DNA from 3 places in the Streptomyces sp. NPDC060064 genome. Region 1 is predicted to be linked to each of the others. Evidence: riboswitches for the same ligand, from Rfam matches in the RefSeq annotation. Region 1 holds a riboswitch; each other region holds the start of a gene.

What was found. Region 1 has a riboswitch for thiamine pyrophosphate ahead of thiC (phosphomethylpyrimidine synthase ThiC). Riboswitches for the same ligand answer to the same signal wherever they lie in the genome.
Region 2: another riboswitch for thiamine pyrophosphate. It lies ahead of thiO (glycine oxidase ThiO); the one in region 1 lies ahead of thiC (phosphomethylpyrimidine synthase ThiC).
Region 3: another riboswitch for thiamine pyrophosphate. It lies ahead of ACFWDI_RS19175 (thiamine ABC transporter substrate binding subunit); the one in region 1 lies ahead of thiC (phosphomethylpyrimidine synthase ThiC).

The regions. Positions count from the first base shown of each region.
Region 1 is NZ_JBHWWF010000011.1:36,301-40,512, forward strand. It holds gene ACFWDI_RS15235 (DUF5326 family protein) at 1-150, shown strand, start outside; gene ACFWDI_RS15240 (SsgA family sporulation/cell division regulator) at 489-923, shown strand; gene ACFWDI_RS15245 (YibE/F family protein) at 947-2,290, opposite strand; TPP riboswitch at 2,362-2,506, shown strand; gene thiC (phosphomethylpyrimidine synthase ThiC) at 2,499-4,212, shown strand, end outside.
Region 2 is NZ_JBHWWF010000066.1:12,801-17,012, forward strand. It holds gene thiE (thiamine phosphate synthase) at 1-329, opposite strand, end outside; gene ACFWDI_RS39020 (Rv2175c family DNA-binding protein) at 416-781, opposite strand; gene ACFWDI_RS39025 (NAD(P)/FAD-dependent oxidoreductase) at 825-2,063, opposite strand; gene ACFWDI_RS39030 (hypothetical protein) at 2,092-2,433, opposite strand; TPP riboswitch at 2,485-2,597, shown strand; gene thiO (glycine oxidase ThiO) at 2,595-3,752, shown strand; gene thiS (sulfur carrier protein ThiS) at 3,749-3,973, shown strand; gene ACFWDI_RS39045 (thiazole synthase) at 3,980-4,212, shown strand, end outside.
Region 3 is NZ_JBHWWF010000015.1:42,659-46,870, forward strand. It holds gene ACFWDI_RS19170 (ABC transporter permease) at 1-1,042, opposite strand, end outside; gene ACFWDI_RS19175 (thiamine ABC transporter substrate binding subunit) at 1,018-2,115, opposite strand; TPP riboswitch at 2,199-2,326, opposite strand; gene rlmN (23S rRNA (adenine(2503)-C(2))-methyltransferase RlmN) at 2,357-3,463, opposite strand; gene ACFWDI_RS19185 (DUF6233 domain-containing protein) at 3,726-4,067, shown strand; gene ACFWDI_RS19190 (hypothetical protein) at 4,094-4,212, shown strand, end outside.

The sequences.
Region 1 (4,212 bases):
CTTGTTGTGTTCGGTGGGCTGATTGCCAGCGTCGTCGGCTTTGTGATCGGGCTGCTCTTCAAGGCTCTGGTCTTCGTCGCTCTCGTCGGCGGACTCATCTTTGTCGTACGGAAGTTCATGGCGTCCTCGAGTTCGAGCAGCGACTGGTAGAGCGACCGGTGCCCTTGGTCAGCGTCTGCTGAGCCGGCGCGACAGCAGATCCGCCGTGAACATCGGGCCCGCAATCGAGGTCATGGCCGGATCCTGTCGCCGCGATGGCCATTTCCCTCCCTTCGCCTGGACGAGCGATTACTGCCTGAGATCGAACAGCTACGTAGCGGTATGGCTGGGCTGCTAAGTTCGCTAACCTTCTCTATCAGTATCTGAAAAATCACTCCTTGTGATCTTCCAGCGCTTCCAGCACCATTGCGTCAAGAGGGCCATGGGGTGCCAATCCTGGCCGTTTTCAGCAGGTTTCATTCACTGCTTCAGCCACTGCGGGGTACACGATGCGTGAGTCGGTCCATGCCGAGGTCCTCATGAGTTTCCTTGTCTCAGAGGAGCTCTCCTTCCGGATCCAGGTGGAGCTCCGATACGAGACGGAGGACCCCTACGCGGTACGGATGACCTTCCATCTACCTGGAGACGCCCCCGTGACCTGGGCATTCGGCCGTGAGTTGCTGCTCGACGGCATCAACGGGCCGAGCGGGGACGGCGATGTGCACATTGCGCCGACCGGGCCCGCAGGGTTGTCCGACGTCGGCATCAGGCTCCAGGTCGGCCGCGACCGGGCGCTGTTCCGGTCGAGCGCGGCGCCACTGGTGGGCTTCCTCGACCGCACCGACAAGCTGGTGCCGCTGGGGCAGGAGCGCACACTGGGCGAATTCGAGGGCAGTCTGGAAGAGGCGCTCGGGCGCATCCTCGCCGAGGAGAACGCCGGTTGAGCGGTGGCCGGAGCGCCGATGAGCTACTTCTTGCGGCGGCGGCCCTTCCCGCTCCGCACCGGCGGCACCGGCGGCACCGGCGGACCGCTCACGGCGCCTGACGCTCCCGCCGTACTCGGCCGGTCCGCGGACACCACCATCGCGGCGAGCGCGGTGGTCACCGGAACCGAAGCAACCAGACCGATCGACCCCACCAGGGTCCGAACAATCTCCACCGCCACCAACTCACTGTTGGCCACCGTGCCCACACTGCTCTGCGCGATCGAGAAGAGCAGCAGCAGCGGCAACGCCGCGCCCGCGTAAGCGAGTACGAGCGTGTTCACGACCGACGCGATATGGTCCCGGCCGATCCGGATGGCCGCCCGGTAGAGACCGCGCGCCCCCATACCCGGATCCGCCTGGTGCAGCTCCCAGACCGCCGAGGTCTGGGTCACTGTCACATCGTCGAGCACACCGAGCGAACCGATGATGACGCTGGCCAGCAGCAGTCCGCTCAAGTCGATGTTCGGAAACAGGCCATGGATCAGGCCGGTGCTGTCGTCGGTGTTGCCGGTCAGGCTCGCCCAGCCGATGAAGAGCGAACCGAGCAGTCCGATCAGCAGCAGCGAGATCAGCGTGCCGAGGACCGCGACCGACGTACGTGCGGTGAGTCCGTGGCACAGATAGAGAGCGATCAGCATGATGGCGCTCGCCCCGATCACCGCGACGATCAGAGGATTTGAGCCCTGCAGGATCGCCGGCAGGATGAACAGGGTCAGCACGGCGAACGAGGCGGCGAGCGCGATCAGCGCCATCACACCGCGCATCCGTCCCACCAGCACCACCACGAGCGCGAAGATGCCGGCCAGCAGCACCATCGGGAACTTCCGGTCCACATCGGTCACGGAGTACTGAAGATCGCGGGGCGCATCGGGCGCGTACGCCACCACCACACCCTGGCCCTTGCTCAACTGACGTGGAGCGTCCGGCTGGACAATCTCGGTGAAGGTACGGCCTTTGTCCTTACCACTGGTGACCTCGATCGTCGCCTTCGCGCAGCTGCCCCGCTGGGAATTGACCGCCTCGCGCCCCTCGGGCGTGGAGGTGTCGCCGGTCGGCGGCACCTGCGCCGCATTCACGTCCTTGCAGTTGACCTCCTCGACCGTCACCACCTTGCCCTGCTCGGTCTGCCGGTCGAAGCCGACACCGCTGCGCTGATGGTCGGGAGCACCGCCCGGCCAGAGTACGAACAGCCCGACCAAAACCGCGGTGGAGAAGGGAATCAGCACCGCGGCGATGACCTTGCGCAGGTGCTTGGAGACGGGCGCGGCCGGCCCATGGCTGTGCGCATGGCTGTGTGCTTCGGGCTTCTGCTGCGAGGAGGTCACCGACCGATCATCGCAAGAACGGGAGGGGCCCACTGTTCAGCACGCCAGAAATGACGCTAGCGTGGTGGCACCTTTGCACACGCGGGAGCTCGGAGCACCGGGCTGAGAGGGCGCTGACCTTCGTACGAGTCGTGACGAACCGTACGGAAGCCGCTGCGTCGACCGCCGAACCTGTTACCGGGTAATGCCGGCGTAGGGAGTAGGTCTCATGACCGTTCAGGATGCACGCACGCCTGCCGCCGACCAGGCGGAGCGCAAGCCCGGCTGGCACAAGGGGTACGTCGAGGGTTCGCGCCCCGACCTCCGGGTGCCGGTCCGGCAAGTGCACCTCACCAATGGCAAGGACGTGACGCTGTACGACACGTCCGGCCCGTACACCGATCCCACCGTCGAGACCGACGTCCGCCGCGGCCTGCCGCCGCTGCGGGAGAACTGGATCATCGGCCGCGGCGACACCGAGGAGTATGCGGGCCGCCCGGTCCGCCCCGAGGACGACGGGATCAAGCACACCTCGCCGCGCGGGGGACTGCGCAACCTCGACGCCGTCTTCCCCGGCCGCCCGCGCCAGCCCCGCCGGGGCCGCGACGGCCAGGCGGTGACACAGCTCGCGTACGCCCGCCGCGGTGAGATCACCCCGGAGATGGAGTACGTCGCGATCCGCGAGAACGTCTCCGCCGAGGTCGTCCGTGAAGAGATCGCGGCGGGCCGGGCCGTCCTGCCCGCCAACGTCAACCACCCCGAGATCGAGCCGATGATCATCGGCAAGCGATTCCTGGTGAAGGTCAACGCCAACATCGGCAACTCCGCGGTCACCTCCTCCATCGAGGAGGAGGTGGACAAGATGACCTGGGCCACCAAGTGGGGCGCGGACACGGTCATGGACCTCTCCACCGGCCGCAACATCCACACCACCCGCGAGTGGGTGCTGCGCAACTCCCCGGTCCCGATCGGCACCGTGCCGCTCTACCAGGCGCTCGAGAAGGTCGACGGCAAGGCCGAGGAGCTGACCTGGGAGGTCTACAAGGACACGGTCATCGAGCAGGCCGAGCAGGGCGTCGACTACATGACCGTCCACGCGGGCGTGCTGCTGCGGTATGTGCCGCTCACCGCCCGCCGCAAGACCGGCATCGTTTCCCGCGGTGGTTCGATCATGGCGGCCTGGTGTCTGGCGCACCACAAGGAATCGTTCCTGTACGAGAACTTCGAGGAGCTCTGCGAGATCCTCGCCTCCTACGACGTGACGTACTCCCTCGGCGACGGACTGCGCCCCGGCTCGATCGCGGACGCCAATGACGAGGCGCAGTTCGCGGAGCTGCGTACGCTCGGCGAGCTCAACACCATCGCCAAGCGCCACAACGTGCAGACGATGATCGAGGGCCCGGGCCATGTCCCGATGCACAAGATCAAGGAGAACATCGACCTTCAGCAGGAGATCTGCGAGGAGGCCCCCTTCTACACGCTCGGCCCGCTGACGACGGACGTCGCGCCCGCGTACGACCACATCACCTCCGGTATCGGCGCCGCGATGATCGCCTGGTGGGGAACGGCGATGCTCTGCTACGTCACGCCCAAGGAGCACTTGGGCCTGCCGGACCGCGACGATGTGAAGACCGGTGTCATCACCTACAAGATCGCGGCGCATGCGGCGGACCTCGCGAAGGGCCACCCGGGAGCGCAGGAGTGGGACGACGCACTCTCCGACGCGCGCTTCGAGTTCCGGTGGGAGGACCAGTTCAATCTGGCCCTCGACCCGGACACGGCACGGGCGTTCCACGACGAGACGCTGCCGGCCGAGCCGGCGAAGACCGCGCACTTCTGCTCGATGTGCGGTCCGAAGTTCTGCTCGATGAAGATCTCCCAGGACATCCGGCGGCAGCACGGCAACTCGCAGGAGGAGATCGAGGCGGGCATGGACGAGAAGT
Region 2 (4,212 bases), on a different contig from region 1:
GTGAGCACCTCGTCACCGAGGATCGCGCGGGCGGCCGGGACCGGCAGATCGCCCTGTCCCAGATGCAGCACGTCGGCGCCGATGGCGTGCGCCACATCCGCCCGGTCGTTCACGGCGAGCAGTCTGCCGTGTCTGCGGCAGGCGTCGGCGAAGAGCTGGAGGTGATCCAGTTCCTCACCGGCCTCCATGCCCTTGTCCCGCAGCTGCACGATGTCGACCCCGGAGGCGAGCACGGCGTCGAGGAACTCCGCGAGGTCGCCCTGCTTCTTCCGGGCGTCCGTGCACAGATACAGCCGGGCGTCGGACAGCAGCGCACGAGCCGTGGACATGGTGGTTCCCCCCGGTGGGTCGGCGGTGCACGGGCAGGGCGGCACAGCCCCCGGCCCGCACACCGCGTGTTGTTGTTGTCAGGACGTCAGACGGCGAGCGCCTGGGCCCGGCGCTTCACCTCCGTGCCGCGATTCTCGCTGAGCGCCTGCGCGGGCGTGCCCGGCAGGCTCGGGTCGGCGGTGAAGAGCCATTCCAGCATCTCTTCGTCGGTGAAGCCGTCGTCCCTCAGGAGCGTCAGGGTCCCTGCGAGCCCCTTGACCACCTTGTCGCCGTCGATGAAGGCGGCAGGCACCTGAAGCGCCCGGTTCTCACCACGGCGTACGGCGATCAGCTGGCCTTCCTTGACCAGCTGCCGTACGCGTGTCACCTCGACATCGAGCATTTCCGCGATGTCAGGAAGGTGGAGCCAGGCAGGGACGAGAGCATCGATCTTTGCGTCAATCTCGGTCACAGGACAAGCGTGCCATCCCGGACTGACAGTCGGTAGCCGGACCCTAGTCGGCCGCCGCCTTCAGAGGGACGGAGGGGTCGGCGGCGCGCGCCGGATCCAGCCGGTTTCCGGACAGGATGAGCTTGCGTCCTTGCGCCAGATCACGGGCTCTGCCGACGGCGAGAAGCGCGACCAGAGAGCCGTCCCGCAGCCAGAGCACCGACCAGGTCGCGCCTGCCGGATCGCCGCGCCACACCATCGTGTCGGCGGCCTCATGATGGCCCGCGTACTGCACAAAGCGCCCGAACTGCTCGGACCAGAAGTACGGCACCGGGTCATAGACCTCCGGTGGCTCCTGTCCCGGCGCGCCGCCGATGACGTTGGCGGCGACCGTACGCGGCCCCTGCAGAGCGTTGTCCCAGTGGTGCACGAGCAGCCGCTCGCCGTAACGGCCGGACGGGAAGGAGGCGCAGTCCCCGACGGCGTACACATCGGGCAGCGAGGTGCGCAGATACGCGTCCGCGGTGATTGCGCCGTCCGGGCCCAGCTCGATACCGGAGCCGGCGAGCCAGGCGGTGGCGGGCCGGGCGCCGATGCCGACGACCACGGCGCCCGCCGGAAGCTGCCGGCCGTCGGCCAGGATCACCGCGCCGGGCTCGATGTCCGCCACGCGCGCGTGGGTGAGCAGTTCGACGCCGTACTCCGCGTACCAATCGGCCATCGGGCCGGCGACCTCGGCGGGCAGGGCTCCGGCCAGCGGGCGCCCGGCGGCCTCGACGACAGTGACCGTGCAGCCCGCCTCACGGGCGGCCGTCGCGAACTCCGCGCCGATCCAGCCCGCGCCGACGACCACTATGTCGTGCTGCTGCGTGAGAACGGGGCGCAGCCGCGCGGCGTCGTCGAGGGTACGCAGCAGATGGACGCCGGGTACGCCCACGGCGCCGGGCAGGGTGATCGGTTCCGCACCGCTGGCGATGACCAGGACGTCGTAGGGGACCGGACCTGCCGCGGTGTCCAGCTCATGGGCCCCGGCGCGCACTCCGGTCACCTCGCAGCCCAGCCGCAGCTCGATGCCGAGTGCCTCGAAGTCGACGTCGAAGGCCGAGCCCTCCGCCTTGCCGAGCAGGATCGCCTTGGAGAGCGGGGGTCTGTCGTACGGCTGATGGGGCTCGGCGCCGATCAGGGTGATCGGGCCGGTGAAACCCTGCTCGCGCAGTGCCACCGCGGTCTGCACTCCGGCCATTCCCGCGCCGACGACGACCACGCGCCGCTGCGTCTGTGCTGTCTGCTGCTGCTCGCTCACCCGACAACCTTACGCATCTGACGGACCGTCAGGAAGGTAGCTGTTCGACGACGCTCGTCCCGCTGCCCTCCTGGGACTCCCATTCCCAGCTCTCCTCCAGCCGCAGCCGCCCGTCCTCGAGCTCGACGACGGTGGAGAGACAGTGCCCCGAGGACGTCCCGCCGTCGGCCTTCAGCTGTACATAACGGAAGTCGAGCCGGTCGCCCTCCCTGGTGCCCACAAGGTGGCCGCGGAGCACATCGCCGCCCTCGTACTCGGCCCAGATCCTGCCTTCCTGCTCGTGGTACGTGAACCGGGTCCGGGTCCCCACCTGGCCCGGAGCCTGGTCTGCGACCGGGGAGAGCACGAGTCCGTCGAGCGACCTTGCCACAGTGGCTGCTCCCTTACTGCGAGTTGGGGCCTGGGGTTAGGGTGGCCACCGTAAGGCACTCGCGGGAGCCCGGACGCACCGGGCTGAGAGGGAGGCTGGACGGCCTCCGACCGTACGAACCTGATCCGGGTCATGCCGGCGAAGGGAGGGGCTGGACGCCCATGTCGCGTACCTCAGACGTCCTCGTTGTCGGGGGCGGAATCATCGGCCTGGTCACGGCCTGGCGTGCGGCGCAGCGAGGGCTGCGGGTCGCCGTCGCCGATCCGGCGCCCGGCGGCGGCGCTGCGCAGGTCGCGGCGGGCATGCTCGCCGCCGTCACCGAACTGCACTACGGCGAGCAGACGCTGCTCGGCCTCAATCTGGAATCCGCGCGGCGCTATCCCGCCTTCGTCGCCGAGCTGGAGGAGGCGAGCGGACAGTCCGTCGGCTATCGCGCCTGTGGCACGCTCGCGGTCGCGCTCGACGCCGACGACCGCGCGCACCTGCGTGAACTGCACGCCCTGCAGCGTCAGTCCGGCCTGGAGTCGGAGTGGCTGGCGGGGCGCGAATGCCGCCGCCTGGAGCCGATGCTCGCGCCCGGCGTGCGCGGTGGCCTTCGGGTGGACGGCGACCACCAGGTCGATCCGCGGCGGCTGGCAGCGGCGCTGGTGGCGGCCTGCGAGCGGGCCGGGGTGGTCTTCCACCGCGGCTGGGCGGAGCGGCTGTCGGTGGTACGGGACCGGGCGGCCGGAGCCGTACTGACGGACGGCCGTGAGCTCTCCGCGGACCAGGTGGTGCTGGCGTGCGGCAGTCTGAGCGGCAGGCTCGGCGGCGTACCGGAGGATGTACTGCCGCCGGTACGGCCGGTGAAGGGCCAGGTTCTGCGGCTGACCGTGCCGCGTGCGTACGCGCCGTTCCTCTCCCGGACCGTTAGGGCCGTGGTGCGCGGCAGTGACGTCTATCTGGTGCCGCGCGAGAACGGCGAGCTGGTCATCGGGGCGACCAGCGAGGAGCTCGGCTGGGACACCACGGTGACGGCGGGCGGGGTGTACGAGCTGCTGCGCGACGCGCACGAGCTGGTGCCCGGCATCACCGAGCTGCCGCTCACCGAGACCCGCGCCGGGCTGCGCCCCGGCTCTCCCGACAATGCGCCGCTGCTGGGCCCGACCGCTCTGCCGGGCCTGCATCTGGCCACCGGCCACCACCGCAACGGGGTGCTGCTCACACCCGTCACCGGCGATGTGATGGCCACGGTGCTGATCACCGGCGCACTGCCGGACGAGGCCCGCCCCTTCACTCCTCGCCGCTTCTCCCCCGTACCTCAGGAGCAGCCCGCATGAACGTCCCCGTGTCCGTCACCATCACCGTCTCCGTCAACGGCGAGGCGCGCGAGCTCGCCACAGGCACCACGCTGGACGCCCTGGTCACGTCCCTCACCGCCGCCCCGTCCGGAGTCGCCGCCGCAGTCAACGAGACGGTCGTCCCGCGCAGCCGATGGGCCGGCACGCGGCTCGGCGACGGCGACCGTGTCGAAGTCCTCACCGCAGTGCAGGGAGGCTGATCAGCCATGGCCGACGACCGTCTCACCATCGGCGGCACCGCCTTCAACTCCCGGCTGATCATGGGTACGGGCGGGGCACCCAGCCTCGACGTACTCGAACGGTCCCTCGTCGCGAGCGGCACGGAGCTGACCACCGTCGCGATGCGCCGCCTCGACCCGACCGTCCAGGGCTCCGTGCTGTCCGTGCTGGAGAAGCTGAACATCCGTGTGCTGCCCAATACGGCGGGCTGCTTCACGGC
Region 3 (4,212 bases), on a different contig from region 1:
CGAGGAAGGCTCCTCCGCTCGCGTCCATCGCGGTCAGCGCGCGGTAGTAGTCGAAGCCGTAGCCGCCGGGCCCGTCGAGGGAACGCTCGACCAGCACCGCGAGCGGCGCCAGGACCAGCAGCAGAATCGTGGTCAGCACCCCGCCGAGCAGCGCCCACTGTCCGGGGCCGCGTGGTCGCCGCGCGGTCCGTGCCGGGTCCACCAGTTTCAGCGCGGTCTCCCGCCGCCGTACCGTCCACGCGTGTACGGCGAGGACCGCGCCCACCGCGGCGAACTGCACCAGCGTCAGTACGGCTGCCGTGGACAGATCCAGCAGCTGAGCAGTTTGTCGATAAATCTCCACCTCGACCGTGGAGAACGTCGGTCCGCCGAGGATCTGTACGACACCGAAGGAGGTGAAGGTGAAGAGGAAGACCATCAGCGCGGCGGCGGCCACGGCGGGACCGAGGGCCGGCAGCGTCACCCTCCGCCAGGCCGCGAACCGCCCGGCGCCCAGTACCCGGGCGGCCTCCTCCTGGCGCGGGTCGAGCTGCGACCACAGACCGCCCACGGTCCGTACGACCACCGCGTAGTTGAAGAAGACGTGCGCGAGCAGAATCGCCCACACCGTCGTGTCCAGCCGTACGCTCCACAACTCGTCGAGCAGCCCGCCGCGCCCGAGCAGCGCCAGGAACGCCGTCCCGACGACGACGGTCGGCAGCACGAACGGAACGGTGACCACCGCCCGTAGCAGTCGCTTTCCGGGAAAGTCGAAACGGGCGAAGACATACGCGCCGGGCAGGGCTATCAGCAGTGTGAGCGCTGTGGAGGCGAGCGCCTGCCACGTGGTGAACCACAGCACCCGCAGGATGTCGGGGCGGCTCAGCACCTCACCGATCCGCCCGAACTGCCAGACCCCGTCGATCTCGAGGCCCCGGCCGACGATCGCGACGACCGGATAGGCGAAGAAGACCGCGAAGAACACGGCGGGCCCGGCCATCAGCCCGAGCCGCGCCGCACTCCCGCGGACGGACTTCGTTACTTCAGTACGAGCGAGGACCATGACTGGACCCACTGCTCACGGTTCTTGGCAATCGTGTCGGGAGCGACGGTCTGGGGCTTGACGGCCACCGCGCCGAACTTGGTGAACACCTCGGGCAGCTTCGCGTCCTTGATCACCGGGTTGACGAACATGTTCAGCGGCATGTCCTCCTGGAACTTCTTGGAGACCAGGAAGTCCAGCAGGGCCTTGCCGCCCGCCTCGTTCTTCGCGCCCTTGAGCAGGCCCGCGAACTCGGTCTGGCGGAAGCAGGTTCCGGTCGCGACCCCGGTGGGCGCCTCGGTCGGCTGCGGCTTGGAGAAGAGCACCTCGGCCGGCGGACTGGAGGCGTACGAGACCACGAGCGGCCGGTCGGCCTTGGCCTTCTTACCGCCCGCGGAGCCGGAGAACTCCTCGTTGTACGCCTGCTCCCAGCCGTCGACGACCTTGACGCCGTTCTCCTTCAGCTTCTTCCAGTAGTCCTGCCAGCCGTCCTCGCCGTACTTGCCGACCGAGCCGAGGAGGAAGCCGAGGCCGGGCGAGGAAGTCGCGACGTTCTCCGTCACCAGGAGGTTCTTGTACGCGGGCTTGGCCAGGTCGTCGAAGGACTGCGGCGGCGCCAGCTTCTTGTCGGCGAAGTACTTCTTGTCATAGTTGACGCAGATGTCGCCGGTGTCGACGGGCGTGACCCGGTGCTTGTCCTTGTCCAGCTGCGCCTCGTCGTTCACCTGGCTCAGGCCCTTTGCCTCGTACGGCGTGAACAGGCCGTTGTCGAGAGCACGCGAGAGCAGGGTGTTGTCGACGCCGAAGAAGACGTCGCCCTGCGGGGAGCCCTTGGTGAGGATCTCCTTGTTGAGGGCCGCGCCCGCGTCGCCGCTCTTGAGCACCTTGACCGTGTAGCCGGTCTCCTTGGTGAACTCCTTCAGCACGGAGGCGGAGGCGACGAACGAGTCGTGGCTGACGAGCGTCACGGTCTTCGGCTTCGAGCCGCCGTCCGAGGCCGACGAGTCCTTCGACTCGCCGCCGCAGGCCGCGAGCGTGGTGACACCGAGCGCCGCGGCCAGCGCGGTGACCGTGATCTTCTTGGTGGTGCTCACTGAAATTCCTCCTGGAGTTGACCAGGAAGAGACGCGGCCCTGCCCGGCTCCCTCGAAAGGAATCCGGGCAGGGCGCAACAGCTTGTGAGTAATGTCCGAACTTCCTACCCAGAATGACCTGGGCAAGGTTCAGAGGGTCTGCGACCACTGGGCTTGATTTACCAAGCCCGCGTCGCACTCTCAGCGCTGTGGCGCTCCCCTGTCGGAATATGTAGATGTTTCAAGCCAGGTTACACGGGCGCTAACGCTCCGAAGCGGCCAGCTGTCCGCACGCTCCGTCGATCTCCTGGCCACGGGTGTCCCGGACGGTGACCGGCACCCCGTGCGCCGCGATGGCCTCCACAAAGGCCTTCTCGTCCTCGGGCCGCGAAGCCGTCCACTTCGATCCCGGTGTCGGGTTGAGCGGGATCAGATTGACATGGACCCGCTTGCCCTTGAGCAGTCGGCCCAGCAGGTCGCCCCGCCACGCCTGGTCGTTGATATCGCGGATGAGCGCGTACTCGATGGAGATCCGGCGGCCCGACTTCTCGGCGTACTCCCAGGCGGCGTCCAGCACCTCCCGGACCTTCCAGCGCGTATTGACCGGGACCAGGGTGTCGCGCAGCTCGTCGTCCGGCGCGTGCAGCGAGACGGCGAGACGGCACTTGAAGCCCTCGTCGGCGAAGCGATGCATCGCGGGCACCAGGCCGACGGTGGAGACGGTGATCCCGCGCTGCGAAAGACCGAGGCCGTCCGGCTCGGGGTCGGTGAGCCGGCGGATGGAGCCGACGACCCGCTTGTAGTTGGCGAGCGGCTCCCCCATCCCCATGAAGACGATGTTGGACAGCCGCGCCGGTCCGCCCGGCACCTCGCCGTCGCGCAGGGCGCGCATGCCGTCGACGATCTGGTGCACGATCTCGGCGGTCGACAGATTCCGGTCGAGACCGGCCTGACCGGTCGCGCAGAAGGGGCAGTTCATCCCGCAGCCGGCCTGCGACGAGATGCACATCGTCACCCGGTCCGGGTAGCGCATCAGCACGGACTCGACGAGCGTGCCGTCGTGCAGCCGCCACAGGGTCTTGCGGGTGGTGTCGTCGTCGCACGAGATATGCCGTACGACGGACATCAGGTCGGGCAGCAGCTCCGAGGCGAGCTTCTCGCGCGCGGCGGCGGGGATGTCGGTCCACTGGGCCGGGTCGTGGGCGTACCGCGCGAAGTAGTGCTGCGAGAGCTGCTTGGCGCGGAACGGCTTCTCGCCGATCGCGGCGACGGCGTCCTTGCGCTCGGCGGGCGTGAGGTCGGCGAGATGCCGCGGGGGCTTCTTGGCTCCGCGGGGCGCGACGAAAGTGAGTTCTCCGGGCTTGGGCATGGTTCATCCAGTGTCGCAGACGGAATCTCGTGACCTGCGGCCGTTGACGCCCGGGGTGGGCATTGACGGTCGTTGTCGGTCACTGCCGGGCACCCTCGGACGGCCCACAGACGGCCCAGCCCGGAGCGCGTTCTGGCTGGCCAGCACGTTAATGGGGAGCGCGAGCGATACCGCTGGGGTCGCCGGCGAGGGCATGGCGAACCTCTCCCCCGCTGCGGCCTCTCTGCCGAATCGAGCTCCCCGGGGGCCTAGACTCGAACACGTGTCCGAAGAAGTGCCTCGCCTGGAGCGCCTGCGCAGCGTCCGCCAGTGGCTCGTATGGCAGCTGCGCCGCACTGACGAATCCATCGCGGAGCTGGAGCGCCAGGAGGCAGCCGCCGCGCGTACGGCGCGCACAATGCCGCCGCCCGAGCCGGAGTGGAAGCTGTCGATGCTGCGAGCAGGCGGCAAACCCAGCCCGGACGCGGTCCACACGAGCGACTGCCGCATGGCCGGCGAACCCACGAAGCAGCTGACCCGGGAGCAGGCGCTCCGCGCGCTTGCAGAAGACGGCATCACGGCGTGCCCGTACTGCCGACCTGACACGGACCTAGGTGTGCTGTGAACCGCGAACCGTCTCGGCCCGGAGGCATGAGCAGTGCGCCGATCGTTGTGCACCGGGCGGCCGGGAACGGCGGTCGGCGGGTGACCATCCGCGGCCAGATCGCGGGCCTCGCCCACAGCGACGCCGACCTGGTCGAGTTCCTGCG